Pseudoxanthobacter soli DSM 19599: one gene and its partner. The main gene of each other region encodes a partner of the protein of the gene in region 2 in a complex. Links are inferred from orthologs where the notes say so. Each region holds a gene or a part of one and is shown on either strand. Other genes may lie near its edges. The genes, in order: trxB and trxA.

Region 1 (14,948 bases), on a different replicon or contig from region 2:
GAAGAGCCAGAATCTGGAGTGTGATCGGCGCCTCGAGTCGGCTGCCACGAGGCAGGCCGAAGCCATACTTGTCGGGATGGAAGATGTTGCCGACGACGGTGAGCTTCTGTGCCGGGTTGTTGTGCGCGTAATATTCCAGAATGGGTGCATCGCCGACGATCGCGTCGACGCTGCCGTTCTTGAGCGCGACGACGGCTTCGTCGATGCTGGGGTAGGATCGCGACGCGATGCCGAGTTCCCCGACATATTCTTCCGACACGCTGCCGGTGAAGACGCCGACCGTCTTGCCGGGCAGGTCGGCGAGGGACGAGATCCCCTGATTAAGCGAAACCGCCGTCATGACGCTCGTCACCGACGAGGTGACGTAGGCGATCGTGGCCACACCGCACACCATCCAGAATGCCGACCAGATGCGCCCCTTCCAGCCGAACAGGTTCTTTCGCGCCGTCTTGCCCGACGTGGCGATTGAGACGACATGGAACAGGCTCTCGGCGATGCCTTCGTGCCAGCGTTTCGGAAAGGCCGGGTCGAACCTGCGGTCGAAGATCGTCAGCGCCACTGTTGCGACGCCGATCACGAAGGCAAGCCACGCATAGGCCCTGAGGTGCCCGGCGTCGCGCAAGCCGGTGACGAGGCCCCAGAAGCCGCGCTCGCCGTCGTCGGCGACCATGATGCGCAGGCCCGCGTCGTACCAGGGTTGTGTGAACTCGATCAGCTCGGCGCGACGATGGGTGATCGTCAGGTTCGTCACCGCCACGTCGATGCGGCCGGTTCGCGTCGCGTCCACGAGATCGCGGAGCGTGGAGTAGCGCTCGTACTTGAAGGCGAGCCCGCCATGCAGGGCAACATCCTCCCACAGGTCGATCGCCATGCCGGAATAGCCGCCATCCGGCCGCACCTGCACGAAGGGCGGGCTGACATAGAGGCCGACGTTCAAGACCCGCGATTGCTGCGCGGTCGGAGAGGCGGGCGTCGGCGACGGCTGCGGGAGTGCGGGTTCGGCGGGTGCGATCCCGGAGGGCGCGGGCTGCGGGGGTGCAGCTTGCCCAGCGCCTTGCGCGGGCATGGCCTGTGGACTTGATGATGCCGCCGGCTGTGCGAATGCTCCATCCAATGGAAAAACGATGAGGACGAGCACGGTTACGGCCGCAATGATCGCCGCCACGATGGATGTCCGACCAATCCGGCGTACTGACAGTGGACCATGCGGCGGCGTTTGGGTAATCGCGCGTGGCCGTGGAGGTTGCCGCAGCCGGCATGTCATGTCGTCGTCCCCAAACTCGTCAGCATTCCAGGCGCGGTGACCAGAGGGCATGCGTCAGAGCACGCTCGTTATGCCGCCGTCGATATAGATGGTCTGGCCGGTCATGAAGCTCGCCGCGTCGGAGGCGAGGAACACCACCGCGCCGCCGAGTTCCGCAGGATCGCCCCATCGCCCAAGCGGGGTGCGTTTTTCGAGCCATTCGGAGAACGTCTTGTCGTTCACCAGTGCCTCGTTCAGCTCGGTGCGGAAATAGCCCGGTCCGATCGCATTGACGCGGATGCCGTACTTGCCCCAATCCCCCGCCATCGCCTTGGTCAGCATCTTGATCGCGCCTTTCGAGGCCGCATAGGGCGCGATGGAGGGCCGGGCAAGTTCGCTTTGCACCGAGGCGATATTGATGATCGTTCCCGAGCGGCGGGCGATCATCCCGGCGACAACGGCACGGCTGACGACGAAGACCCCGTCGAGATTGATGCTCATCAGCCGGCGCCAGTCGGCGTCGGTGAAGCTCTCTAGCGGTGCACGATGCTGGATGCCGGCATTGTTGACGAGGATGTCGATCGGGCCGACATCGCGCTCGATATCCGCGACAGCCGCCGCCACGCCGGCGCTGTCGGCGACGTCGAACGCGCTGACGGTTGCCGAGATGCCGTCTTCTTGCAGGACGGCCGCGGCCTGCGCTGCCTTCCCCGCGTCGCGGGCGTTGAGGATCACGTCGGCGCCAGCGCCGCCGAGGGCACGGGCGAACGCGAGCCCCAGTCCGCGGGAAGACCCGGTGACGAGGGCGCGCTTGCCGGTGAGGTTGAACAGCGCAGGGATGGTCTTGCTAACGGACGGCAATGCGCACCTTCATCGTCTGGCTCCCATGGTTTCGCTCCCGAGGTTTCGCGTCCATGGTTTCGCTTCCATGGTGTGGTCGCCTTGGTCCGGAACCGCCGCGTAACGGGCAGTTGGCATTGTTCCGTGCAGGCGCGACGTCTTCAAGCCGCCGCTTCAGGCGGGCAGAGAGGATGGCTCCCCGGTGAGGCGGGCCGCCGAACTCATCGCCCGTCCAGATAGGCTTTGAAGCGGTCGGCATAGTCCGGGTGCCAGCGCGACAGCGGCGGCCGGTTTTCCACGATGTCGCCCGCTGCCCAGGCGATGCGCTTTTCGTCCGTTGCCCGGTCGACATCCCCGTCCGGGCACAGCACGTAGAAATCGCCCGCGTCGACGTGTTCCAGCATGAAGGCAACCGTCTGTTCCGGCGTCCACGCTCCGGCCGGCTTCTCGGTGCGGCCGTTGGCGGCGAGCGGCGTGAACACGAAACCGGGGATGAACAGGTGTGCCCGGACCCGCCCGGCGGCCGGACCGTTGCGCAGTTCGTGCTCCAATGCCTCGGTGAACACCTTCACGCCGGCCTTCGACACATTGTAGGCGGGATCGCCGGGAGGGGTGGTGATGCCCTGCTTCGAACCGGTATTGATCACGAGCCCCGGCTCGCCGCGTTCGATCATGCCGGGGACGATGGCGCGGGTGCCGCGGATGACGCCGCCGAGATTGACGGCAAGCACCCACTGCCAGTTCTCCTCAGGGCCGAAGAGGCTGGATCCCGGCTGCACGCCTGCGTTGTTCATCAGCACGTTGATGCCGCCGAAGGCGCCCACCACGGCCGCGTCGAGCCGCGACGGGCCGTCCTTGTCGGTGATGTCGACGGGAACGGCAAGAACGTCGCCGCCTCCGCCGGCGGCAAGCGCGGCGACCGCGGCGGCGGCACCGTCCAGCGTCTCGCCCGGCAGGTCGGCAAGCGCCACCTTCATGCCGAGCGCGGCATAGGCCTTGGCGGCCGCGAGGCCGATGCCCGAGGCCGCGCCCGTGATGACCGCGACACGGCCCGGTCCGAAGGCGGGATGGGACGGCACGTAGGACGGGGTGGCTGACATGGCATTCTCCTCGACTGAACTCTCGCGCCGGTTCCTGGCAGGGCGGACGTTCCGCCGACGCCTTCCGGCCGAGCGCCGGCAGCGCCGCGAACGGCCGGCGGCAGCGGAGGATGCTCACAAAACCGAGGCTTTGACGAGGCCGGCCTCCCCAATCGGCTGTTGCTGAGGGCCTCGCCTTTCGCGCGAATCGGCGAGATGGACTCAATCACCCATCGGCTCAGCCGCAATTGCATGGCCGACCGGCGAGAATGTCGCTTGCTTTACAGACGATCAGTGCGTCATGCATTCAGGCGGCGCAGAAGACGCCGAACGACGAACCGGGAAACGCCGGAGCCCCGATCCCCATGAGTAACGCCGCCCCCGCCGCTGGCCGGTCCGCCGACCGCGTTGCCGCCGATAGCAGCAACACCGAAGGAACGGTGTTCGCGATCCTGTTCGCCATCAGCTTCTGCCACATGCTGAACGACATGATGCAGTCGCTGCTCGCCGCGCTCTATCCGATTTTCAAGGAGAGCTACGGCCTCGATTTCGCGCAGATCGGCCTGATCACGCTCGCGTTCCAGATGACCGCGTCGCTGCTGCAGCCGGCCATCGGTCTCTATGCCGACAAGCGCCCGATGCCGTTCTCCCTGGCGGTCGGCATGGGTTCGACGCTGGTCGGCCTGGTGCTGATCGCGCGGGCGGAAAGCTTTCCGGCCATCCTGTTCGCGGCCTGCCTCGTCGGCCTTGGCTCGGCGGTGTTCCATCCGGAATCGTCGCGCGTGGCGCGCATGGCGTCCGGCGGCCGTCCGGGTCTGGCGCAGGCGCTGTTCCAGGTCGGCGGCAATTTCGGTTCCGCTGTCGGTCCGCTCGCGGCGGCCTTCATCATCGTGCCGCGCGGGCAGGGCAGTGTCGCCTGGTTCTCGCTCGCCGCGATGGTCGCGATCATCATCCTTGCGGTGGTCGGCCGGTGGTACAAGAACCACGGCATGAGCCGGATGAAGGCCTATCGCCGCCGCGGCAACGCGGTGACGCTGCCGCGCCGCACGGTGATCCTGGCCATCACGATCCTGATCGCGCTGGTGTTCTCCAAGTTCATCTACATGGCCAGCCTGTCGAGCTACTACACCTTCTACCTGATCCATCGCTTCGGGGTCTCGGTGGAGGAATCGCAGATCTATCTCTTCATCTTCCTCGGCGCCGTCGCCGCGGGCACCGTCATCGGCGGGCCCATCGGCGACCGCATGGGGCGCAAGAAGGTGATCTGGTGCTCGATCCTCGGCGTGCTGCCGTTCTCGCTGGCGCTGCCTTATGCCAGCCTGTTCTGGACAGCCGTCCTGTCGGTTCTGATCGGCGCGATTCTGGCCTCGGCGTTCTCGGCCATCATCGTGTTCGCGCAGGAACTGCTGCCCGGCAAGGTCGGCATGGTCGCGGGCCTGTTCTTCGGTCTCGCCTTCGGCCTCGGCGGCATCGGTGCCGCCGGCCTCGGCGAACTCGCGGATGCGACCTCCGTTGAGTTCGTCTATCACGTCTGCGCCTTCCTGCCGGCGATCGGCATCCTCACCGTGTTCCTGCCGAACATCGAGGGGCCGCGCGCCAAGGCGGCCTGAGGCGCAAGGCGGCTAACGCAATCGGTACGCCGGCCCGTTCGCCTGACAGCGGCAGGCCGGCGCGTTTGCGTTTGGCCATTCTCGCTGTCACCGACTCATGCTCAACTTCGGCGCGAGGCGGATCGGGATCATGATGGGCGAGATACGCGCCGCAACGGCGGCGGAAGTCGAGGAGATGGTGGGCTGGGCCGCCGCCGAGGGGTGGAACCCCGGCATCGGCGACGCCGCCGCGTTCCGGGTCGCCGACCCGGATGGCTTCCTCGTTTCGACCGACCGTCGCGGTCTCGCGGCCTGCATCTCCGCGGTCGTCTACGGCGACACCTTCGGGTTCATCGGCTTCTACATCGTCCGGCCGGACCTGCGGGGGCAGGGGCACGGTTGGCGCATCTGGCAGGCGGCTCTTGCCCGCCTGGACGGCCGCACCACCGGTCTCGATGGCGTCGTTGCGCAGCAGGACAATTATCGCCGGTCCGGCTTCGTCTATGCCCACCGCAATGTGCGTTTTGCCGGTGTGCCCGTCGCTCGGGCTGGTGCACCGGGCGATGCCTCCGGTCTCCACCTCACGCCCGTCCTTCCCGATCTCGTCGAGACGATCGTGGGCTATGACAGGCCGCTGTTTCCGGCAGACCGCGCCACCTTCCTGCGATCCTGGCTGTCGCCGCCGCGAACCGCGATGGCACTCGTCGGCCAGCGCGGCGTGTGCGGCTATGGCGTCATTCGCAGGACGTTCGACGGCCACAAGATCGGTCCGCTGTTCGCCGACGATGCCGCTGCTGCAACGTTGCTGTTCGACGCCCTGGCGGCGACGGTGCCCGGCGGGACGGTGATCCTCGATCCGCCGGGTACCAATCCCGCCGCGATCGCGCTCGCGGAAGAACGCGGCCTCCGCCCGGTTTTCGAAACAGCGCGGATGTATCGCGGTCCAGCACCCGCCATCGATTCCGCGCGGATATTCGGCATCACGACGTTCGAGCTGGGGTAAAAATTATGGAGAGAGATCTATTTGACCAAAATATTAACGATAAATCTCATGAATTCTTCAATAATATGAAGAATCCAAAATCGGAGGATGCGGAGAGGTGTCGGAATTTCTGCAGTGAAGTTTATCGGAAATTCTGTAAGTATTTTGATAAAGATTTCAAATTGAGATTTCCAATGGAGACGCCGGCCAGATTCTCGGAGATGTTTTTTATGCAGGCGTTTGTCTCGGCGGGATGGGATCCCGTCATGCCGTCAAGACGGATAGATTTCCGATTTCAGCGTGGCGGTAGCAGGGATCTGGTTGTAGAAGTCGTTACACCTGAGCTTGTTGATGGGCAGGGTCACGTGACCGCCTTGCCGAATGGGATGATTTCACGAGAGTGGGATGGAAGTCACAGGGAAAAGGCCCTGTTGAGGCTAACATCAGCATTCTATTCGAAATACAAGATTATTGAAGAGGCCATTTCTAAAAATTATATTGATGAAAATGATTACAGAATTATCGGGATAAGTGGCCTTAGAGTAAGAGTCGAAGGCGGCTGGTCTTTGGGGTATTGGGGGAATCCGCCCGATTTTGCGGAGGCTTTTCTTCCAATAGGGAAGCGGTATTACTACATACCATTAGTCGGTGGTTTGCCGGATTTAAATGAGAACCGTGCGAATTATTCGTACTCTGATACTATAAAACGAGATTTGCGCGCTGATGTGAGAAGAGATGCTTTCGTTAGCGGAAATTTTCCAAAAGTAAATGCGATTGCGTACGCAAATCCAGATTTGCTAGATTTTGAAGACGTCTCTAAGAATTTCGCTGTTCTTCATAATCCGTCTTCATGCTGGCGCCACGGAGATTATGTCATCGGCTGCGGACAAGAATATTTTGTGGTTGCCTCCGAGGGTAGCTTTTCTATAACCAGGAAGCTGCGTCCCGATCTTGTTGATGAATGAGGTCACCACGACCTCAGCGCGCGCAACTGCGCCGTCTTCTTGAACGCATGGCTGTCCATGCGGCCGAGGAGGTGGTCGAGCAGTTCGATGGCGGTGCCGACCGCCGGGCCCTTGTTGAGCATCACGCATTCGGCGCGGGCGGCCATCGCGGCATCCGTCATCTCGCCGCGTGAGGGAACGCCGTCCTTCACGAGATCTTCCAGCACCTGCGTCGCCCAGATCGCGGGCACCGCGGCAGCCTCGCAGAGCCACAGCAGTTCCTCCTGCATCTCGGCCAGCCGCTCGAATCCGATCTCGGCGGCGAGGTCGCCGCGTGCGATCATCACGGCGAACGGCCGGGCACGCAGCGCGCGGGCCATCAGCGCCGGCAGATTGGTCACCGCCTCCGGCCGCTCGATCTTGGCGACGAGGCCGAGCGGGCGTTCACGCGTGCCATGGCGGGCGAGCGCGGCCTCGAGCAGGTCGATATCGTCCGGCCGGCTGACGAACGAGTAGCCGATCATGTCGGCGCATTCGATGACGGTGGTGAGGTCGTCCTCATCCTTGGCGGTCAGCGGCGACAGCCCGAGCGCCGTGTCGGGCAGGTTGAGGCCCTTCTCGGGTCGCAGCTTGGTGCCGCCTGCCTTGACGGTGGTCACGCGCACCACCGCTTCGCCATCCGCGACGCTCTCCACCACGCCTTCGAGCTTGCCGTCGTCGTAGCGCACGCGGTCGCCGGGGGTGAGGCGCGTCACCATTTCCGGCAGCGACACGGCGGCGGAGAACGGGACGGCCTCGCAGGCCCTCGGCTCGCCGCCCGCGACGAGGCGCAGCCGGTCGCCGGGCTGGAGCTTCGCCTTCTTGGGAGCCGTCACCGCCTCCGTGCGGATCTTCGGCCCGGCGATATCCATCAGCACCTTGATGTCGCGGCCGACGACCGTGGCGGCCGTGCGCACATTGGTCGCCATCCCGCGCCAGGCGATGTTGCCGTCATGGGCGCAGTTGATGCGCGCGATGTCCATGCCGCGCCGGGCGAGGTCGAGAACGAGCGCCGGATCGCCTGCGGCCTCCGACGGCAGCGTCACCATGATGCGGGTGCGGCGCATTGCCGGCGCCGGACCGAACATGGCATCGGTCGCGGCCGTCAACCGGGCCTCGCCGGCGAAGAACGCGGTCTTATCGGGGGCAGGGAAGGGCGAGGGATGGCCGGTCACGGCGCCGAGTGTTGCCGCGACGGCATCGAGGGTGGGGAGGACGCGGCTCTCCAGCCGGCCGAGCGATGACAGCCCCCGCCACATCAGCTCGCGCTGCAGCGGGCGCAGGTCGTGATGGCGCAAGGCGAGATAGTGGGCGAGGTTGGCGATCGCGGCATCGTCCGGCGTCGCGCCGATATGCGCGGCAATCCTCTTCGCGTCTCCGGTAACGGCCGTCCGCAGCAGCAGCACGGCCTGCATCAGCACGTCGGCGGTGAGCGGCTCCTCACCGAACGGGATGGCCTCGAACGCCTCCGCGGCCGAAGGCAGCGGGAGCGCGTCGTCGGAGATCGTCATGGGTCGTCCTCGGCGGTCGTGTCCATTGCGGGGCGCCCGACCGGCCGATATCCAGGGCCCGATCGCTGGTGCATCCCACTGGTTCGAAAGCCAAATTCCGCGCAGGCGGCTTCGCGCGTGCTGCGCGCGCTTTCAAACCAGACCGCGAAGCTAGACGGCCCGCATTACGGTGCCATGACGTGGCGCAACACGACGGTGGATAGCCGCCTCATGGCGGCACCCACCCCTCGGGGGCAGCGGGGAACCGGCCGGCGACAGCCGCCGCCGGTCAGTGCGTCCATTCCTCGGACTTGGCGACGATGAAGTCGCGGAAAGCGCGGACGCGGGCCGTGCTCTTCAGCTCGGCCGGGTAGACGAAATAGGTGTGGTACTCGGGCAGGTCCGCCTCGGGAATGAGCTGCACGAGGCCGGCTTCCGGCTCGACGAGATAGTCCGGCAGGAGCGCGATGCCGATGCCGCGCTGCACGGCGCGCTTGATGGCGACGACGCTGTTGATCTTCAGCGTCGGCCGGCGCGGCTGATCGGGGGAGCGGCCCGCCGTTTCCGCCCAGTTCATCTCGCGCAGGTAGGTCGCGCCCTGCTCGCCGAAGGTGATGAGGCGGTGGTGGTCGAGATCGGCCACCGCCGAAGGGCTGCCGTAGCGGCGCAGATAGGCCGGCGAGGCATAGAGATGGAAGTGGACGGTGAACAGCCGCCGCTGGATCAGGTCCGGCTGAACCGGCTGTCGCAGGCGGATGGCGACGTCCGCCTGCCGCATCGAAAGGTCGAGCTCGCTGTCGTCCAGGATGACCTGGAGTTCGACGTCCGGATAGAGTTCCAGGAACTCGTGCAGCCGCGAGGTGAGCCACGATGTGCCGAGGCCGACCGTGGTGGTGACGCGCAGCACGCCGGACGGCTTCTCGCGGGAATCGGCGAGGCGCGCCTGCACGGCATCGAGCTTCATCATCACGTCGCGGGCGGTGCGGAACAGGAGATCGCCCTGCTCCGTGAGCAGGAGCCCGCGCGCGTGGCGATGGAACAGCGGAATGCCGAGTTCCATTTCAAGCGCGCCGACCTGCCGGCTCACGGCCGACTGGCTCATGTTCAGCATCTCGCCGGCGTGGGTGAAGCTGCCGGCCTGCGCCGCAGCGTGGAAGATCCGCAACTTGTCCCAGTCCATTGGCCCTGCGGCGCCCCTGTCACGCCCTGTTCCCGCGGGCGCGGAGCCCGGTGGTCTCTGGTTGTGCCGGCCGTTGCCGTGCATGTGAATATCCGGCCCTTGCTCCCGGCCGGTTTTCGTTGCGTCCCGGGCGCCAGCAGCGTCCGGAACGATGGTGTCGGCACCGGCCACGGGGGCCGGCGCCGGCGTTCATTCCGCCGCCTGGGTTTCGGCCCCGTCGTGAGCGGCTTCGCCGTGGCTCAGACCGGCGAGATAGCGCTCCGCCTCCAGAGCCGCCATGCAGCCCATGCCGGCCGCGGTGACGGCCTGCCGGAACACTTCGTCGGTGACGTCGCCGGCGGCGAACACGCCCGGAACCGACGTCGCGGTCGAATCGGGCGCGGTCCAGATATAACCGGAGGGCTTCATCCGCAGTTGTCCGGTGAACACCTCGGCCGCCGGCTTGTGGCCGATCGCGATGAACACCCCGTCGACGCTGCGCTTGTCCAACGCCCCGGTCTTGAGGTTGCGCAGGGTGACCGAGCACACGGTCTCGGGCGTGCCCTCGCCGTGGATCTCGGCGATCTCGCTGTCCCAGACGAGTTCGATCTTGGGATGGTCGAACAGCCGCCTTTGCAGGATGCGCTCGGCGCGCAGCGAATCGCGGCGGTGAACCAGCGTGACCTTCGAGGCGTGGTGGGTGAGATAAAGCGCCTCCTCGACGGCGGTGTTGCCGCCGCCGACCACCAGAACTTCCTTGCCGCGGTAGAAGAAGCCGTCGCAGGTGGCGCACGCCGACACGCCGAAGCCCTTGTAACGCTCCTCCGATGGCAGCCCGAGCCAGCGGGCCTGGGCGCCGGTGGCGATCACGAGCGTGTCGGCGGTGTAGTTCAGGCCCGAATCGCCGACGAGGCGGAACGGCCGAGCCGAAAGGTCGGCGGATATGATGTGATCGTAGATGATCTCGGTGCCGACATGCTCGGCCTGGGCCCGCATCTGCTCCATCAGCCAGGGGCCCTGGATGGCCTCCGAAAAGCCGGGATAGTTCTCGACTTCCGTGGTGATGGTCAACTGGCCGCCGGGCTGGATTCCCGCCACGATCACGGGCTCGAGCATTGCGCGTGCCGCATAGATCGCCGCCGTGTAGCCGGCCGGGCCGGACCCGATGATCAGCATCTTGAAATGCCGGGCGTCGCTCATGTCGTCCTCATTGTTGCGCGGAGCGCATGGCTCCATCATGGCGCGATTGGTCACCAGATGTGCAGACAAAGCGTCGGGAACAAGTCGGTAACCGTCGATTTACTGTGGGAAAAAGGCCGGTGTTGCCCGTCGGGCGCAGTTGCCCGCCTTGATGGCTGTCAAAGCGGGTGCGAATCGGCAGGCGCATATCGGTACGGAGCCGGCCCCGCTCGACAGCGGCCGGCGCATGGCCTATGGAAGTTGTTGCGAACGGCTTTCAAACTCTCCGCCGCTCGTCAGCGTCTCCGCGAAACGGCCATGATTTCGCGGTCGAGATGTCATATGAACGGCTGGCTGTGGGGACACCCGTTCCTGGCGCGGCCCGCTCCTGAACGGAAGACAGTCCCATGACCATCCACCAGCCCCTTTCGAGCGCGAATGAGGTCAAGGCGACCTTCCTCTCCGCGCTCGGCGGCACGGACCCCAACGACTCGCCTTATCGCCACTGGCTGCTCGACGGTCTTTTCCCGGGCGAGGCGGTCACGGCGCTGCAGGAACTGCCGTTCCCCGCGCCCTCGCTGGATGGCGTCTCGGGTACTCGTGAAGTGCACAACGCGACCCGCGTCTATTTCGACGTGAAGAACCGGGCGGAGCATCCCGTTTGCGATGCGGTCGCGGTGGCGTTCCAGGATCCGGAAGTGGTCGGCGCCATCGAGAAGGGGTGCGGCTGCGATCTCGACAATACCTATCTGCGCATCGAATACGCCCAGGACGTCGAAGGCTTCTGGCTCCAGCCGCACACCGACATCGGCGTCAAGCGCTTCACCATGCTGATCTATCTGTCCGGCGAAGCCGGCCAGGAAGACCTTGGCACGGACATCTATGCCGACGCCCAGACCTGGGTCGGCCGTTCACCCTTCGCGCCGAACAAGGCGATGATCTTCGTGCCGTCCAACAACAGCTGGCACGGCTTCGAGCGTCGGCCGATCAAGGGCGTGCGCAAGTCGCTGATCATCAACTACGTCACGACTGACTGGCGCGCCCGTGAGCAGCTGAGTTTCCCCGAGGCCACCGTCCACAGCGCGTGATAAGGCGCCGGGCTTACGCCGGCACCGGATGTCGCCTTTATCCGGCGAGAAATCTCGAAGGCGGGTCCCCCTCGGACCCGCCTTTTTCGTTCAACGGACTTTTTCGTCTCGTTGGGGCAAAAAACAGGGCCTGAACCCAAAAAGGCGGGAACCAACGAGCGCGGCGGACGTTATGGGCGGGTGTACGAGTTCCCCCCATCGTACGCAGGGCACCCGCCGCCGGAACCCCTGATTTCGGCGGTGGGTAACCCTATTTCCCTGTCAGCCGTGGCTCCCGGTCGCCGAACACGATGGTTTCCTCGTGGGGGCGCCATTCTCCGGTCGCCTCGTGACGCCCCTGCAGCACATATCGCGGCGCCTCTGTGCCGATCGTCTCGGCAGCCTCTCGGCAGAGCCGTCCGGCGTTGCCGCCCGGCAGGCGATTGACGAAGAGCGACAGCCGGGTGTCGGCGAAGGCCGACATCATGTCGTAATCGCCGTTGCTGTCGCCGAACACCATGAGCGGACCGAAACCCTTGCGCGCCACCAGAGTGCGGTTCAGCGCCTCCACCTTGCCGGCTGCATAGGTCAGCGGCCAGTCTCCCCGGTCCTCGATGCTGTAGGCGCCTTCCACCATCGCGGTGCGCACGCCGATGATGTTTTCCCGCGGCAGTCCATAGCCATAAGCCCGATCGGTGGCGAAGGCCGCGATCAGTTCCTCGATGGAGGCGGAACAGACGTGGACCTCGATGCCGTTGGCCATCAGCACGCGGTGCAGATCCGCCATTTCCGGCGTCAGCCGCAGGCACTGGAATGCCGTATGACGCACCAGACCGGCGCGGCCGGGACGGCTCGCCGGGGTCTCCATTCCAACCTCGGCGATGGCCGCGCCGAGGTGCCAGGCGTTGGAAGCGTGGGCAAGGGCCGCCAGGCTTTCCGGGGTGTGCCCGGCGAACAGCCACACGATCCAGCGGTAGCCGAGCGTCTCGCCGTAGGTGTCGTTGATGGCGTCGTAGGTAGCAAGCAGCTTGGCGCGGAAGGAGAGGAAGGCCGGATCGTTGCCGAGCCGGGCCCAGCTCTCCGGCGGTGCCGGGATGCCGTAGCAGCCGGCGAGCTCTGCATAATCGTCGTCGAGATCGGCCGCGAGGTCGTCGAACTCGACCGGTCCGGCGGCGCCGTCGCGACGAAGGCCGTGGAGCGGGCCGGGCGGTACGCGGTTCCGGATGGCGCGCGAGAATGCCGCCGGCGTCATCCGCAGCGCGAAGCGGTCCACCATGTAGCGCAGCAGCGTCTCCTCTGCGTCGCCCATGATGCACGTGTTATCCCAGTCGAACACGGCATAAGGCGCGCGCGCGGCGTCGTAGCCCGGGCTTGCGACGCCGTGGGCGGCAATGACGCGGTGGAGCGCGGCGCGGGTCGCCGGCGCCCATTTCAACGGACTGAGAGTGATGGCAAGCCCGGCGCCGACATCCTGTCGCGGCGGTGAGGCATCGATCGCTGTGGTCGGCATCGCGGTTCCGGTCGCGGGAGGGTGTCGAGGGCGGTCCGGCCACGGGGAGATGGGGATCGCGGCCGATATCCCGACAATAAGACGCCGCCCGTCCCGATGCCATCGGTCCGTGCGGCGTGCCTGAACGCGGCGGAATGAGAAGCGACTCAGCCGGCCTTGCGGAAGGGGTTGAGCTTCTTCACGGCCGTCGAGATGCGGTGACGGCGCTGCTCGTGGGCGACCACGTCGGCGTCGGTCACCCAGTTCATCTGGATGGCGCGGCGGCGGCCCTCGAACGGCTCGTGGCCATGCCAGGAGTTCTCGGCCCGGCGGAACACCAGCAGCGTGCCGCCATGGGGCGGAACTTCGGCGACATAGTCATCGAGATTGTCGCCGGACCGCAGGATCCGCAGCCGGCCGCCGTCGGAATCCCACGCCTGGTTCATGTACACGAGGACCGTGATGACCTTCGTGGTGGAATCGGTGTGGATCTTGCCGTCGGTGCGGCGGCAGTAGCCGCGGACCGTGTACATCGTCGGCCTGTCCGACAGGTCGAGATCGAACTTCTGCTCGATGAGTTCGCGAAAGCGCGGACCGTCGAGCTCCTTCATCAGCGCGGCGAAGTTGCCGCGGATTTCCAGCTCGGACGGCGGATGCGACCCGGGGCCGGGCACTTCCGGATAGTCGGCGATCACGCCCTGAAGCTGATCCGCCTGCACGAAGTTCGGCACGACGAGAAAGTCGTAGGGATCTTTCTGCAGCGGAGTCGCGGCCAGCGCGTCGTAATCGAGATAGCTCATGTGCGTCGCGCGGCTCGTTCTGCCGCGCCTCCCGTTGGAGGAGCCGCAAGCCGGCCGAAGGGCGGTTCGCAGGCCGCCCGGATGCCGTTCGTTGGCAACCGACGGGACCGGCGGACTTCAGGCCGCGGCGCCGCGCCGTCCGGCGCGTTCGGCGAAAGCCCGGCGCACCGCGTCGACGACGACAGCATTCGCATTTAAGGGATGGTAGGTCCAAGCCGCAAGGGCGACTGATGCCGATTGCTCTTGCGAAGCGCTTTCAGATGCGCCGGTGGGAGGCCAGTCGAGCCAGCGCATCGCGCCGGAAGCAATCATCCCCTCGTGGAAGGCATTGAACTTGGAAGAGCCGCCTTCGAGCTTCCACGCATGGATCGGCTTTCCGGTGAACGCCGCCTCGCCGAGCATGTTGACCGAATCGCAGGTGACGATGAAGCGATCGGCCGCGCCGAGGATGCCGAAATAGGGGTTCTCGCCAGTCTCCAGATCCCACACCCAGGATGGCGTGGCGCCGAGCGCCGTCTTGAGCGCGGCGAGCGGCGCGGCACCCGTGCGCCGGGACGGCGTGACGATCAGGCTGCCGCCGGTCGTGCGGGCAATGGCGGCCAGCGTCTTTCCAAGACGGTCCGCATCGGCCGCTTCGAACCGGTAGGCACCGCTCGCGCCGCCGACGATCACCCCGATCCACGGCCGCGGCAGGGACTGCCACAGCGGCGAGAACCGCGCGGCGCCTTCGACGAGGCGCGTGGGCGTGAGGGTGTTCGGCGACGTCAGCGTGCGGACGACGTTCGGGCCGGATATGCCGTCGTGCTCGTTGACCCAGACGAGATCGAACTGCGACGGAGACACCACCGGGTTCTGCAGGGCGAGCACGAAGGTCCGCGCACGCGAAGCGCGGCGAATGTGCCGTGCATAGGGGATCGCCTGCCGGCCCGATACGACGACGAGATCCGGCCACGGCGGCGCGATCGACGCGTTCGGCTGCGCCGGCCCCCATGGCGCTAGCCACGACCAAGGCGGCGACGGCGACACCCGCTTTAGCACCGGCTCGATG
Region 2 (15,117 bases):
GCGAGAGATGGAAATGCGGCATCAGCCGCTCCTCCTCCGCGATGGCGCGCATCAGCGACGGGTCGACCTCGATCGAATCGATCGACGACAGCCGCAGCCGCGGCAGTTCCGGCACCAGCTTGAGGATGCGGGTGACGAGTTCGCCGAGCCTCGGCGCTCCCGGCAGATCCTGACCGTAGGAGGTCAGGTCGACACCGGTCAGCACCACCTCGGGCGTGCCGTTGGCGACGATGCGGCGGATCTCGCTCACCACCGCGCCCATCGGCACCGACCGGGAGGGCCCGCGTCCGTAGGGGATGACGCAGAAGGTGCAGCGGTGGTCGCAGCCGTTCTGCACCTGCACGAAGGCGCGGGTCCGGCCCTCGATGCCCTCGATCAGGTGCGCCGCGGTCTCCTTGACCGCCATGATGTCGTCGACGCGGATCTTCTCCGCCGCCGAGAGGCCGAAATCGGGATGGCCCGAGAGCCCCGGCGGGCGGTTGTCGCCGGCCACCCGGCGCCACGCGGCCGGGTCGAGCTTCTCGGCATTGCCGAGCACCAGATCGACCTCGTCCATCCCGGCGAAGGTCTCGGGCTCGATCTGGGCGGCGCAGCCGGTCACCACGATCCGCGCGTCGCCGTTCTCGCGCCGCGCCTTGCGGATCGCCTGGCGCGCCTGGCGGACGGCTTCCGCCGTCACGGCGCAGGTGTTGATCACCACCGTGCTGCCGAGCCCGGCCGCCTCCGCCTCGCGGCGGATGACTTCCGATTCGGCGGTGTTGAGCCGGCAGCCGAAGGTGAGAACGTCGACCGCCATCATGCCGCCCTCGGCGCCTCGAAGCGCACGGTCAGGTTCTGCCGGTCGATCAGGCCGCGCGCCTCGGTCTCGGCCGGGCCGGTCATCAAGATGTGGCCGTCGCTCTCCCGCCAGGCGAGGCGCAGTTCGCCGCCGGGCAGCACGATGGTCGCTTCGTGACCGACGCGGCCGGTGCGCACCGCCGTCGCCATGGTGGCGCAGGCCGCGGTGCCGCAGGCCCGCGTCAGGCCGGCGCCGCGCTCCCACACCTTCAGGGTGATGCGGTCCGGCCCGTCCACCCGGGCGAGCGAAACGTTGACCCGTTCGGGAAACAGCGGGTGCCTCTCCAGCAGCGGGCCGAGGGTGGCGAAGTCGATCGCCTCGATGTCGTCCACCCAGAAGATGGCGTGCGGGTTGCCGACATTGGCGACGCTCGCCGGTCCGATCAGCCCGGCGCCCCGCACGGCCGCGGCACCGGGAACGGCATCGAGCGGCACCGTCACGGCGCGGGTATCGTCCACCGGCCCGGCAAGCGGAATGCGGTCCCAGGCGAATTGCGGCGCGCCCATGTCGACGGTCACGCTGTGGGCGGCACCGCCGGGCGTGCAGACGAGATCGCCCGCCTCGGTCGCCAGCACCAGCCGGTCCCGGCGGGTTTCCGCGAACAGGAGGTCCGCCACGCAGCGCGTGCCGTTGCCGCACGCGCCCGCCTCGGAGCCGTCGGCATTGTAGATCCGCATGAAGCAGTCGGCGCCGTCCGTCGCGGGATGCAGCGCCATGATCTGGTCGAAGCCGAGCCCGACCGACGGGGCCGCCAGCGCGCGCGCCTCCGCGACGGTGAGGGGAGCCTCGCCGCCTCTGAGGTCGATCACGGCGATGGCGTTGCCGAGACCGTTCATCTTCACGACCGGCAGACCGTTGACCATGGCTTCAATTCCACCTTGCGGCCGCACGGCAGCACCCCGCTGCGCCGTCAGGCCGCTCATCGAGGCCTCGCGGAGGCCTGTTTTCCTCGCCCTATATGGCGGAACGGGGCCGGAAACGAAAGGGGTGCGCGCCGGGACTGCCGCATCCCGGACGCGATTGCTGGCCCAAAGAAGCCCCCCACCCGCGCGGCGGCGACCTTCGAGGAACTAGAAACGCCACGTCAGGTTCGCCTGCACGGCGTTGGTGGTGATGTCGGAGCCGAACTGGCCGACATAGGCGAGGCCGAGCTGCGCCTGCGCGCCGATCCGCAGGTCCGCGCCGATATCGATGAGGGCCGTGTTCTGCGACAGCGGGGCGCCGGTCACGGTGAAGCCGGTGGCCGGCGCGCTCAGAAACGACATCCGCGCCGACGGCGAAAGATCGCCGAAGGCATAGTCCCACGACACCGAGGCATGAGGCTGCAGGGACATCCCGGCCGGCAGCTCCAGGGTGGTCGCGATGCGCAGGCCGAGGGACGAATAGCCGACGCCCATGGAGCCCGCCGACCCCGTCAGGCCGGCGGAGGCGTCCGCCTCCGAGAAATCGTCGGTATCGACATGGACATAGGCGAGGCCGGCGAACGGTTCGAGCGCGACCGGCCCGAGCGCGAACCCGTAGCCGACCTCGCCGAACACCTGCGCGGTGCCGCCGCCATGGACCGCGCTCGCCTGCTGGGCGAAGCCCGGATAGGCGATGGTGCGCGAGGCGTCGATGTCGTTGAAGGCATAGGACGCGCCGCCCCGCAGGTTCAGGCGGCCGATGCTGGTGCCGGCATAGAGCGCCATCAGCAGGCTGTCGACATCGGACGAACTGGCCAGCGCATCGACCTTGGCGTTCGAACGCGAATAGCCGAGCGCAGCGCCGAACAGCCAGTCGCCGACCTTCGCGTCGAGCCCCGAGACGAAGCCGCCGATGGAGGCATCGACGCTCGACGTGCCGGAACCGCCTTTGTAGTCGCTCCAGCCGCCGAACGCCTGCGCCCACATCGTGCCCTCGAACGTCGATCCCGACGCCGGAGCGGACGCGGACGGAGACGCGGTGGCAGACGGAGACGTGGTGGCAGACGGAGCGGCGGACGCACCAGCCTTGGCCACAACCGGCCCGCCGAAGCCGAGCGCGGCGGTCGCATCGCCGGCCCCGGCATAGGCGCCCTGGCGCAGGCGCGAGAGCAGCGCCTGGCGGAGATAGAAGCCATCGCCCACCAGCACCGATTGCTCGCTCGCATAGGCCTCGCCGGACAGCGCGGCGAGCGCGCCGGGCAGGTCGCTCGCCGAGACGTCGTAGAGCGGGGCGAGAGCGTCCGGCAGGGTGGTCAGCAGGTCGTTCGTCGTCGTGTTGATGATGCCATCGACGGTGGCGCCGACCTGTCGCTCGTTCGTGGTGAGGTTGGGCAACCCGACGAGGTTCGAGGCCACGTTCATCGTGACCTCGGTCGGGGCGTAATTCAGGGTCGCCTTGAACAGCGCCGGCAGGTCGACCGTGACGAAGCGGTCGAACACACCGGTGACGCCCTCGGTCGCGCCGATGAGCGTCGTCGTCGGCGCGAAGCTCGTGCCGAGGAACGTGGCCTGGAGCGTGCCGGCAAGCCGCACGGTGCCGACCACGCCGAGCTGGTCGTTGCCGCTGTCGCTCACCCGCACTGCGAAGGTGCCGACAGGCGTCTGAACGAAGGTGCCGCCGAACAGATCGGTGATCGGCACGCCGGTGCCGGTGACGCCGATCCAGCCGGCGTTCTCGAACCGCTTCTGCAATCCGCCGGTCGCGGCGATGCGGCCGTCGATGATGCCGGTATTGACGATCACGCTGCCGACGCTGTCGGGTCCGATGCGCAGGGCATCGGCGACGGCGGGCGCCTGCAGGGTGCCGGAATTGAGCAGGGTGCCGTAGAGCCCGTGCATCTCCGCCGCCGCGCCGACGATCCCGGTGGCGATGACGGTGCCGGAATTGGTGAGCACGCCGTAGGTTTCGCCGCGGATGCCGACGCCGCCGTTGCCCGTCACCTGAACCGTGCCGGTATTGACAATGTCGTCGCCCTTGCGGCCGGAGAGCGCGGCCGCGTTATCGGCGTCGGATGTCAGCGCCCCGGTGTTGCGGATCGGATTGTAAATGCCGGGAATCGTGGCGATGTAGCCGTTGATGCCGTTCGAATCGATGTAGATGCCGACGACATTGTCGCCGTAGGCGGAGTTCGACGACACGACCTTGCCGGGGATGTCGATCTCGTACCAGCTCGTCTTGCCGAGGGCGTCGATGTGCATCACCGCCGGATGGACGGTGCCGTCGGCCGTGATCCAGTTGGCGACGAGATTGTATTCGCCAGACCGGCCGGCGCTCGTGATGCCCTCGAAATGGGTCGCGACCGCGCCGGGATGATCGTAGGTCTCATAGGTTCCGGTGGTGAGATCGTAGATATAGCCGTGCTCGGCGTGGAGCCCGCCGCCGACCATGATCTCCCCGTAACCGCCCGCGATCTTGTCGCCGTAGACGCCGTATGCGGTCGTGCTGATCGCACCGGGAATGTTGTTGGTGGTGTAGGTGCCGGTGTCGATATTGTAGATGAAGGCGTTTCCGGTCGCGAGGCGGGTGTCGTAATTGCCGACGACGAGATTGCCGAAGGTGCTGTGCGCGATCGTGTAGAACGTGCCGGGATCGGGATAGACGAGCGGCGTGATCCGCTGTCCGGCCGGCTGCGCGGCATCGTAGAGATAGCTGAGGTCGTAGGGCGCCGAGACCGTGGTCTGGTAGCTGCCGACGACGCGCAGGATGCCATCCGGCGTGCCGAAATTCGGGCCGTAGGGCGAGGAGCCGATCGCGCCGGGAAAGTTCGCGCCGTTCGGAGTGGGCTCCGGCATCGGCGACCAGGTCTGCGCCGCCATGTTGTAATAGAGGCCGCCGGTGTCGTCGGTGCCCGGGATGGTGTAGTTGCCGACGATATTGTCGCCCCGGATGCCGGTCAGGAAGGTCCCGTTCGATCCGAAATTGAGCGTCTGGTAGGTGGTGGGCGTTTCCGGCCGCGGCGATTCCGCCCGAGTTGCGGTTGCGACGCCTCCGAGACCGAGGCCGATGACGGCGAGCCTGCAGCCCCACCGCAACGGCGCCCCACCGTTGCAAGTCCGGTTTTCCATCTCATGTTCCCCCGCCTCATGGATGAGGCCAGGAAAGCCTATAGACGGTCGGGAACCTTGGCGATGGCGCTTTTTGCGTGCTCGCTCGCGAAAGGCGACGTCGCACCCGGCCTTGGGTGCGACAAATGAAAACAGCCGCGCCCAGTGGGCGCGGCCGTGTTCGTCGAACGGTATTCGGAACGCGATGGTGTCCGGGAAGCGATGGCGCCCTGGCGAAATGCCGGCGAAGCAACCGCGCTCTCAGCCCGCTGTCTCGTCCGCGGCCTTGGCAGTGGACTTCGGACCGCCCTTGGAGACGCCCACCAGCGCCGGGCGCAGCACGCGGTCGCCGATGACGAACCCCTCCTGAAGCACCTGAACGACGGTGCCGTTCGGAACCTCGGCGTTCGGAACCTCGAACATCGCCTGATGCAGGTTGGGATCGAACTTCTGACCGCTCGGTGCGATCTTGCGCACGCCGTGCTTCTCCAGCCCCTTCAGAAGCTCGCGCTCGGTGAGTTCCACACCGCTCAGCAGGTTGGTGAGCGCGCTGTCGGCCGCGGCCCGCGCCTCCGCCGGCAGCGCGTCGAGCGCCCGGCGCAGGTTGTCGCCGACGCTCAGCATGTCGCGGGCGAACGAGGCGATCGCATAGCGGCCCGCATCCTGCACCTCGCGCTCGGTGCGCCGGCGCAGGTTTTCCATCTCCGCCAGCGTGCGCAGCACCTGATCGCGCAGATTGTCGTTCTCGGCCTTCAGCGCCGCAACGGCGTCCGACGCGGCAGCCTGAGGCTGCTGCGCATCCTCGCTGCCCACGGCCTCGGCGGCCGGTTCGGTTTCCTGGGTCGGTTCGCGGCTTTCGGTCGTCATGTCGGTTCAGTCTGATCTCGGGATTGTTCGGATCTCGGGATACCCGTTCGCCGGCATCGGCGGACCGATACCGGCGATTACGTATCGGTCGTGGAGCCGGCGCCCGGGCGCCGGCCGTCCGGTCAGATCGCGCTCTTGATCCAGTCCTGAAGCTGCTGCTTCGGCAGGGCGCCGACCTTCGTGGCGGCGAGTTCGCCACCCTTGAAGACCATCAGCGTCGGAATCGAGCGCACGCCGTACTTGATCGCGGTCGCCTGATTCTCGTCCACGTTCAGCTTGGCGATGCGGACGGATCCTTCGAGGTTGGAGGCGATCTCCTCCAGCGCTGGCGCGATCATCTTGCACGGGCCGCACCACTCGGCCCAGAAATCGACGACGACCGGAACGTCCGCGTCGAGAACATCGGCCTTGAAGGACGTGTCGGTCACCTTGGTCGTGGCGGAGTCTGCGGCGGAAGCCATGTCGAACCTCATCTGTCGCGAACGCGACGTTCGGGGAACTGGGGCGCCGAGGCCGGGCGTGGCATCGGCGTCGGGTTCGGCTGGAACGTAGGAACTGCCCCCCCGCCCGTCAAGGTTGGCAGCGCCCGGCACCGGCCCGGAACCGGCGGGAAACGGCTTTTCCACCCCGCGAATTCGCCGTTGCGCACCGCCATCGGAGCCGCCATGGTCGGCGGAGGGTCGAGAGAACCGAGCGGACGCCGCGACGGCATCCCGGTTGCGTGCCGGCCCGTTGCCATCACACCGGACGACGATGACCAGACTGCACTTTTCGCTTCTCAATCTTCTCGCCATCGGCTTCGCCGCCGTCGTGGCCCTCGGCGTCGCGCTGTGGCTGCGCTACGGGCTGATCGACGTGACCGAGATCGCCCAGTCCTGCGAAGCCGGCGAGGCGTCGCTGCGCTGCACGGTGCGGATGGTGTTCAACCAGGGCTTCCGCACGGTGTTCCCGGGCATCGTCGCCGTGCTGATCGGCCTCTATACGCTCGTGCGCCCGAGCGTTTTCCTGTTCGGCGCCACGATCGTGGCCGCCGTGCTGTGCATCGTGCTGTTCAGCGCGTGGCCCGCGGGCCTCGCGTTCACGCTCGCGATCCTGTCGCTTGCGCGGCCGGCGCGGACAGCCCGCGGCTGAACGGCCTGAGTGCGACCGCGAGCGCGGCGAGCACGATCGAGAACGCCCAGGCCTGCCAGTTCAGCACGCCTTCGTTCGCCACCACGCCGATGGCGGCCGCCACGATCACAAGAGCGAACAGACGTTCCGACCGCCCCGCGGGGCCGATGGCCGGCACGATCAGCAAGGCCGCGGCAAGCGGCGCGAAAGCCGCGAACTGGAAGTCGCGATAGCGCGAATCGGCGAGGAGCGCGATCAGCGTCGGCACCGCCAGCACCAGCGTCGGAATGAGGCACCACCCGATCAGGCGGCCGACCGGCGCGAGGCCCGCGGGGGCCGGCTTTCCCCCGAGCACCGCCTCGAGGCGCGGGCGCGCGGCGGCGGTGGCAACCGCGCGGGCGGCCAGAAGCGGCATGGCGATGCCGAGCACCAGGGTCGCGAGCGCGAGCGCCCAGTCCCAGCCGTCCAGGCTGATGACGGGCGCTTCCTCCGCCCACCACGGCAGCGCGAAGCCGCACACGAGCGCGAGGAAGGCAACCCGATAGGCGCCGCGCCCGCGGGCCGCCGCACCGGCGACGAACACCAGCACGGCGGCGAGAATGCCGACCACGCCCTGCCAGCGCCAGCCGGGATGGTCGCTGATCGCCACGCCCCAGTGGAACTTCACGGCGCCGTCGTCGTCGAGCACGCCCCATTCGCCGCCCACGGTGCCTTCGAGCGCGCGCTTCCAGGGCTGGTCCAGCGCCTCGATCAGGTTGTAGTCCCAGCCGTTCTTCTTGGAGAGCGCGATGATCTCGGAGAGATAGCGCACCTGGTTGGAAGGCGACGGCAGCGCCCCCTCGCGCATCCGCCCGCGGCTCGGCCATCCCGTCTCGCCGATCAGGATCGGCTTGCCCTTGAACAGGTCGCCCATCTCGCGCCGCACGTCCTCGACGTGGTCGCGCGCGCCGTTCACGTCCACGGGGTCGTTTTCCCAGTACGGCAGGATGTGGATGGTGACGAAATCGACCTCGTCGGCGATCGGCTTGTTCTCTTCCCAGAACTCCCACACGTCGGCATAGGTCACCGGGATCGGCGCGACCGCCTTGCGGACCGTCCGGATGGCATCGATCAGGGTGTCGCGGGAGAGGTCGCGCCGCAGCAGCACCTCGTTGCCGACCACGAAACCGCGAATGGTGTCGGGATAGGCCTTCGCGAGTTCGATGGCGGTGGCGATTTCCTTGGCGTTGTCCGTGCGGTTGCGGCCGAGCCAGATGCCCTGCAGCACCTTCAGCCCGTGGCGACGGGCGATGTCGGGCACCGCGGCCAGCCCCTGCCCGGTGGAATAGGTCCGCACGCAGGACGTGACCTTGGAGAGTTCCGCGAGCTGCCGGTCGATCTGCTCGGGCTGGATGAACAGCGTCGGATCGAACGGGGTCTGTTCGTCCTCATAGGGCGCATAGGACAGGCACGCGATCTCCTCGCCGGGCGCGAGCGGAGACGGCGGCACCGCGACCGGGCGGCCGAGCCACCACCAGCCTGCCGCGACGAGGGCCACCACGAGAACGGAGAGAAAGCGGGTCGAACGGCGGGCGCTCATGGCGTCGTGACTATCCTGCGGCGGGAACCGGGAAACCGGACAAGCGGAACGGTGACCCGCTCCGGCGAGGATTTGGACCGGGAACCCCGGCACATGCAAGGGGGCGGCGGGCGATGGAGCCGGCGAGCGGCCGGACGGACCGCGTCCGCTCACCGCATCTCCGGGGCCGCGCGGCAGAGTGGCACCACGGCAGAAGCCGGCTCAGGAACCGGATTTTGCGCGCCCCCAGCCCGTCCGTGAGAGTGGCTATCTTCCGCCGTACCGGCCGGACATACAAAGCAGAACGACATGTTTCAATTTTCTACCCGTCTAGATAGAATTCTTTTTTAACGCACATAAAATATGCAATTCTTATAATATTACTTATTGATAAAGAGATGGGATAGCCTCACGCAAGATACCCGAAATAGCGTCCAGACTCCACGAATCACGTAAAATCAGCTGGGGCGCTATCAATGAATTCTGGGTCGGCAGGCAATACCCTCTTCTCCATCAAAGTAATATTGGCGACTATATTGCTTGTATTGATCGCTATTACGATCAGCCTGTCGGGATGGGCGCTGCACCGCGCGTATGAAGAGAAAGAAACCGCCACCAGCGTTGCTTCGTACGCCATCATCGACCGCGATCTTTTCTCCGCCCTGTCAAATATCCGTGTCGAACGCGGCGACGGCTCGACGGCGCTGTTGCAGGAACCCAATGACAACACGACCCTCCGCGAGTCCGTGACCAATGCCCGCGGCAAGGTGACGACCGCCGTTCAGGCGGCGCTCGCCGGGCTTGCCGCCCTGCCGGCCGCGGAAGAAGCGCAGGCCCACGCCGCGCTCAACACCGCCTTCACGGCGTGGGAAGCCGTGCGGCAGGACTATGACGCCGCGGTAGGCCAGCCGGTCGCCTCGCGCGACAAGGCCCTGCGCGATCGCTATTTCGACCGGGGAAGCGCCCTCATCGCGGGCGTCGAGCAGGCCTCCAGGATCGTCGAACAGGAGATGCAGGCGCTCGATCCCGCCACCTCGCGGCTCGTCCAGATTCGCAACCTCGTCTGGTCCGCCCGCTCGTCCGCCGGGCAGAGTTCGCTCGCGCTGAACACGGCCCTCGCCCAGAAGCGGCCGCTGACGGAAGCCGAAGTCACCGACCTCGACGATACCGACGACACCGCCAGGTTCGCCTGGACGATTGCAAGCGAGATGATCGAGAGCCCGGGCATCCCGGACAGCCTCAAGGCGGCAAAGGCCGAAGCCGACGCCGCCTATTTCACCGGCCCCTTCAGCCAGACCCGCAAGGCTGTCGCCGAAACGCTGTCCGACGGCAAGGTGCCCGACGTGGATCTCGAGAAGTGGCGCGTCGATATCCGGGCGGGCCTTGCAGAGATCTCCGACACCGCCACCCTCGCGGTCACGCTCGTGGTCGATGACGCCAACGCCGACAACCACGAGGCCAATCGGAGCTTCGCCATCATCGCGGCTCTCGTCGCGGTCGCGCTGGCCTTCGCCGTCGCCGGCTTCATCGTCGTCAACCGGCGCGTGGTGCGCGGCATGACCCGGCTGTCGGATTCGATGCGCACCCTGGCGACCGGCGATACCGAAGCCGAGATCGCCGGCGTCGGCCGCCGCGACGAGATCGGCGACATGGCCGCGGCCGTGCAGGTCTTCAAGGACAACATGATCCGCAACACCGCGCTGGAGGCCGAGGCGAAGGCCCGCGAGGCCGAGGCGGCGGTGGAACGGCGCCGGCTGATGCAGGACCTCGCCGACCGCTTCGAGAACGCGGTCGGTGGCATCGTCGCCGCGGTGTCCTCCGCCGCGACCGAACTCCAGCACACCGCCGAATCGATGTCCTCCGCCGCCACCGAGACCGCGGCCCAGGCGACGACCGTCGCCGCCGCCGCCGAGCAGGCCGCCAACAACGTCCAGGTGGTGGCGAGCGCGGCGGAGGAAATGGGCGCGTCGGTGCAGGAAATCGGCAGCCAGGTGGAGCGTTCCGCCGGCATGTCGAAGCTCGCGGTGTCCGAGGCCGACCAGACCGGCGCCCTGGTGCGTGAGCTGTCGGAAGGCGCGATGCGGATCGGCAATGTCGTGCAGCTGATCTCCGGCATCGCCGCCCAGACCAACCTTCTCGCCCTCAACGCCACCATCGAGGCGGCGCGGGCGGGGGATGCCGGCAAGGGCTTCGCGGTGGTCGCCGCCGAGGTGAAGACGCTCGCCGAGCAGACCACACGCGCGACCGGCGAGATCTCCGCCCAGATCGGCACCATCCAGGCCGCAACCGAGCGGGCGGTCGGCGTGATCGGCGGCATCGCCGGGCGTATCCAGTCGATGGACGATATCGCGGCCTCGATTTCGGCCGCGGTCGAGCAGCAGGGCGCGACCACTCAGGAGATCGTGCGCAACATCACCCAGGCGGCGACGGGCACCGGCGAGGTGACGCGCAACATCACCGGGGTCGCGGGCGCGGCCGACCAGACCGGCGCCGCGGCGTCGCAGCTGCTCTCGTCGTCCTCGGCGCTGTCCTCGCAGGCCGAACGCCTCGGCCACGAGGTCAACCGCTTCCTCGAAACCGTCCGCGCCGCCTGACGCGCACGCCCCCCTGACAAGAACGGGCCGGATGCGATGGCATCCGGCCCGTTGGTCTTCAAGCCTTCACGGCGCTCATCGCGGCATCGCGACAGCGCGGCCTCCGGCGAGCGACCACCGGACGGCCCGCGCCGAAAACGCAGCGCGTGAATTTAAAGGCTTCAACTTATGCCCGGCTTGATGGCACTTTTTTTAATGCGGATAAATATATGATTAATATAATATGACGATTTGGCGAAACAGCGCGACAGCTTCAGGAAAGATTGACGAAGCAGCGCGATAGCTTCCGGTAAGATAGCGGAAATAGCGTCCTGAATCCGCGAGTCACATTAAACCGGTTGGGACGCCACTCATGGATACAGCGATTTCACGTCCGAAGATTCTATCGATCAAAGTCACACTGACTGGAATATTATCCGTCCTTATGACGATTACCATCGGTCTTTCGGCATGGGGGCTGCACCGTGAGTATCAAGAAAGAGAAATCACGGAGAGCGTTGCCTCCTATGCCATCATCGACCGTGACCTTTTCGCGGCGCTTTCAAATGTCCGTGTCGAGCGCGGCGACGGCTCGAACGCCCTCATTCGCGAGCCTCAGGACGGCGCGAACCTGCAGAAGTCCGTGTCCACCGCCCGCGGCAAGGTGACGACCGCCGTTCAGGGGGCGCTTGCCGGGCTTGCCGCCCTGCCGAGCAAGGAAGAAGCGCAGGCTCGTGCCAGTCTCGAAGCTGCCTTCACGGCCTGGGAAGCCGTGCGGCGGGACTATGACGCCGCGTTGAGCCAGCCGGTCGCCTCGCGCGACAAGGCCCTGCGCGATCGCTATCTCGACCGTGGAACCGCACTCATCGACAGCGTCGAGCAGGCCTCCAGGATCGTCGAACAGGAGATGCAGGCGCTCGATCCCGCCACCTCCCGGCTCATCCAGATTCGCAACCTCGTCTGGTCCGCCCGCTCGATGGCGGGACAGAACGTGTTCGCGCTGAACGCGGCCCTCGCCGAGAAGCGGCTGATGACGGCGGCCGAACTCCACGCCCTCGACGATACCAACGACACCGCCCGTTTCGCCTGGAAGATGGCGAGCGAGATGATCTCGAGCCCCGGTATTCCGGACAGCCTCAAGGCGGCGCAGGCCGAAGCCGACGCCGCCTATTTCACCGGCCCCTTGAACCAGGCCCGCGAGGCGGTCTCCGAAGCGCTAACCGCCGGCAAGATGCCGGACATCGATTTCGAGAAGTGGCGCGTCGATGCCCGGGCGGGCCTTTCGAAGATCGCCGACACTGCCACCCTCGCTGTCACGCTCGTGGTCGATGACGCCCACGCCGAACACCGGGATGCCAATCGGGGCTTCATCATCATCGCGGTCGTCGTCGTATTCACGGTGCTCTTCGCCGTCGCCGGCTTCGTCGTCGTCAACCGGCGCGTGGTGCGCGGCATGACACGGCTGTCGGATTCGATGCGCACCCTGGCGGCCGGCGACACCGAAGCCGAGATCGCCGGCGTCGGCCGCCGCGACGAGATCGGCGACATGGCCGCGGCCGTGCAGGTCTTCAGGGACAACATGATCCGCAATGCCGCGCTGGAGGCCGAGGCGAAGGCCCGCGAGGCCGAGGCGGCGGTCGAACGGCGCCGGCTGATGCAGGACCTCGCCGACCGCTTCGAGAACGCCGTCGGCGGCATCGTCGCCGCGGTGTCCTCCGCCGCGACCGAACTCCAGCACACCGCCGAATCGATGTCCTCGGCCGCCACCGAGACCGCGGCCCAGGCGACGACCGTCGCCGCCGCCGCCGAGCAGGCCGCCAACAACGTTCAGGTGGTGGCGAGCGCGGCGGAGGAAATGGGGGCGTCGGTGCAGGAAATCGGCAGCCAGGTGGAGCGCTCCGCCGGCATGTCGAAGCTCGCGGTGTCCGAGGCCGGCCAGACCGGCGCCCTGGTGCGCGAACTGTCGGAAGGCGCGATGCGGATCGGCAATGTCGTGCAGCTGATCTCCGGCATCGCCGCCCAGACCAACCTGCTCGCCCTCAACGCCACCATCGAGGCGGCGCGGGCGGGCGATGCCGGCAAGGGCTTCGCGGTGGTCGCCGCCGAGGTGAAGACGCTCGCCGAGCAGACTACGCGCGCCACCAGCGAGATCTCCGCCCAGATCGGCACCATCCAGGCCGCAACCGAGCGGGCGGTCGGCGTGATCGGCGGCATCGCCGGGCGCATCCAGTCAATGGACGATATCGCGGCCTCGATTTCGGCCGCGGTCGAGCAGCAGGGCGCGACCACCCATGAGATCGTGCGCAACATCACCGAGGCCGCCTCCGGCACCGGCGAGGTCACGCGCAACATCACCGGGGTCGCGGGCGCGGCCGACCAGACCGGCGCCGCGGCGTCGCAACTGCTGTCGTCGTCCTCGGCGCTGTCCTCGCAGGCAGAACGCCTCGGCCACGAGGTCAACCGCTTCCTCGAAACCGTCCGCGCCGCCTGACGCGCGGCGGCACCAACAAAAAAACGGGCCGGATGCGATGGCATCCGGCCCGTTGGTCTTCAAGCCTTCACGGCGCCCGATTCAGGCCAAGTCGCCCGATTGGCCAAGTCGCCCGATTCAGGCCGCGGCGCTTGGCTCAGGCCGCGGCGCTTGGCTCAGCCTCGCCGTCTTCGTCGGGCATCGCCTCGGAAACGAAGATCAGCCGGTCGCTGCCCGCCGTCACGCTCACCCGCTCGCCGTCGTGCACGGTGCCGGACAGGATGCGCTCGGCGAGCGGATCCTGCACCTCGCGCTGGATGACGCGCTTCAGCGGCCGAGCGCCGTAGACCGGGTCGTAGCCCTTCTCCGCCAGCCATTCGAGCGCGCTGCGGTCGAGATCGAGCACGATCCGCCGGTCCTCCAGGAGTTTCTCCAGCCGCTTGAGCTGGATCGACACGATCGCCCCCATCTCGGTCCGCCGCAGGCGGTGGAACAGGATGATGTCGTCGAGCCGGTTCAGGAACTCCGGCCGGAAGTGCGCCCGCACCGTCGCCATCACCATGTCGCGCACCGCGTCCACATCCTCGCCGTCCGGCTGGTTGGCCAGGAACTCGGAGCCGAGATTCGAGGTGAGCACGATGATGGTGTTGCGGAAGTCCACCGTCCGTCCCTGCCCGTCCGTCAGCCGCCCGTCGTCGAGCACCTGCAGGAGGACGTTGAACACGTCCGGATGCGCCTTCTCGATCTCGTCGAACAGCACGACCTGATAGGGCCGGCGCCGCACCGCTTCGGTGAGCGCGCCGCCTTCCTCATAGCCGACATAGCCCGGAGGGGCGCCGATCAGCCGGGACACGGAGTGCTTCTCCATGTATTCCGACATATCGATGCGCACCATCGCGCTTTCCTCGTCGAAGAGGTAGACCGCGAGCGCCTTGGTCAGCTCGGTCTTGCCGACGCCGGTCGGGCCGAGGAACATGAACGAGCCGATCGGCCGGTTCGGATCCTGCAGTCCGGCCCGCGCGCGGCGCACGGCGGTGGAGACCGCGTGAACCGCCTCCGCCTGGCCGACGACCCGCTTGGCGAGTTCGTCCTCCATGCGCAGCAGCTTCTCGCGCTCGCCTTCGAGCATCTTCTCGATGGGCACGCCGGTCCAGCGCGACACCACGCCGGCGACATCGTCGGGCGTCACGGCCTCTTCGACCATCGCGCCGGACTTCGCCTCCTCCAGCGCCTTCAGCTCGCGCTCCAGCTCGGGAATGCGGCCATAGGCGATTTCGCCGGCCTTGGCGAGGTCGCCGGTGCGCTGGGCCTTTTCCAGGTCGCTGCGGGCCTGATCGAGATCGGCCTTGATCGACTGGGCACGGCCGAGCTTGTCCTTCTCCGCCCGCCACCGCGCGGTGAGGGTCGCGGACTGCTCCTCCAGATCGGCCAGTTCCTTCTCGAGCTTGTCGAGACGCTCCTTGGAGGCGGTGTCCGTCTCCTTGCGCAGCGCCTCGCGCTCGATCTTGAGCTGGATGATGCGGCGATCGAGCTCGTCGAGCTCCTCGGGCTTGGAATCGACCTGCATCCTGAGCCGCGACGCGGCTTCGTCGACGAGGTCGATGGCCTTGTCCGGCAGGAAGCGGTCGGCGATGTAGCGGTTCGACAGCGTCGCCGCCGCCACCAGCGCCGAGTCCGTGATGCGGACGCCGTGG

Evidence for each region.
Region 1: the proteins of trxA (region 2) and trxB are in contact, whole or in part, in a crystal structure (PDB 1F6M), measured with the Escherichia coli proteins. The link is inferred for Pseudoxanthobacter soli DSM 19599 from one-to-one orthologs.

What each region holds. Positions count from the first base shown.
Region 1 is NZ_FRXO01000001.1:898,631-913,578, reverse strand. The notes cover bases 8,571-11,390. They hold trxB (thioredoxin-disulfide reductase), read right to left. Parts: upstream 10,566-11,390; coding sequence 9,576-10,565; downstream 8,571-9,575. Other genes in these bases: BUF17_RS03830 (2OG-Fe(II) oxygenase), read left to right, coding at 10,952-11,390; BUF17_RS03840 (LysR family transcriptional regulator), read right to left, coding at 8,571-9,386. In the rest of the region: BUF17_RS03870 (transporter substrate-binding domain-containing protein), read right to left, coding at 1-937; BUF17_RS03865 (glucose 1-dehydrogenase), read right to left, coding at 1,319-2,104; BUF17_RS03860 (SDR family NAD(P)-dependent oxidoreductase), read right to left, coding at 2,305-3,162; BUF17_RS03855 (MFS transporter), read left to right, coding at 3,528-4,772; BUF17_RS03850 (GNAT family N-acetyltransferase), read left to right, coding at 4,903-5,754; BUF17_RS22480 (hypothetical protein), read left to right, coding at 5,760-6,698; BUF17_RS03845 (pyruvate kinase), read right to left, coding at 6,701-8,227; more of BUF17_RS03840, read right to left, coding at 8,496-8,570; more of BUF17_RS03830, read left to right, coding at 11,391-11,632; BUF17_RS03825 (haloacid dehalogenase-like hydrolase), read right to left, coding at 11,883-13,121; BUF17_RS03820 (2OG-Fe(II) oxygenase), read right to left, coding at 13,268-13,900; BUF17_RS03815 (mitochondrial fission ELM1 family protein), read right to left, coding at 14,018-14,948.
Region 2 is NZ_FRXO01000005.1:189,487-204,603, reverse strand. Bases 4,505-7,493 are described here. They hold trxA (thioredoxin TrxA), read right to left. Parts: upstream 6,174-7,493; coding sequence 5,835-6,173; downstream 4,505-5,834. Other genes in these bases: BUF17_RS13665 (glycoside hydrolase family 17 protein), read right to left, coding at 6,791-7,493; BUF17_RS13670 (hypothetical protein), read left to right, coding at 6,466-6,843; grpE (nucleotide exchange factor GrpE), read right to left, coding at 5,107-5,712; BUF17_RS13685 (autotransporter family protein), read right to left, coding at 4,505-4,866. In the rest of the region: tRNA (N(6)-L-threonylcarbamoyladenosine(37)-C(2))-methylthiotransferase MtaB, read right to left, coding at 1-796; dapF (diaminopimelate epimerase), read right to left, coding at 796-1,761; more of BUF17_RS13685, read right to left, coding at 1,909-4,504; more of BUF17_RS13665, read right to left, coding at 7,494-8,401; BUF17_RS22950 (hypothetical protein), read right to left, coding at 8,829-9,020; BUF17_RS13660 (methyl-accepting chemotaxis protein), read left to right, coding at 9,088-10,974; BUF17_RS13655 (methyl-accepting chemotaxis protein), read left to right, coding at 11,399-13,444; ATP-dependent chaperone ClpB, read right to left, coding at 13,581-15,117. UniProt on the Escherichia coli protein: Participates in various redox reactions through the reversible oxidation of its active center dithiol to a disulfide and catalyzes dithiol-disulfide exchange reactions.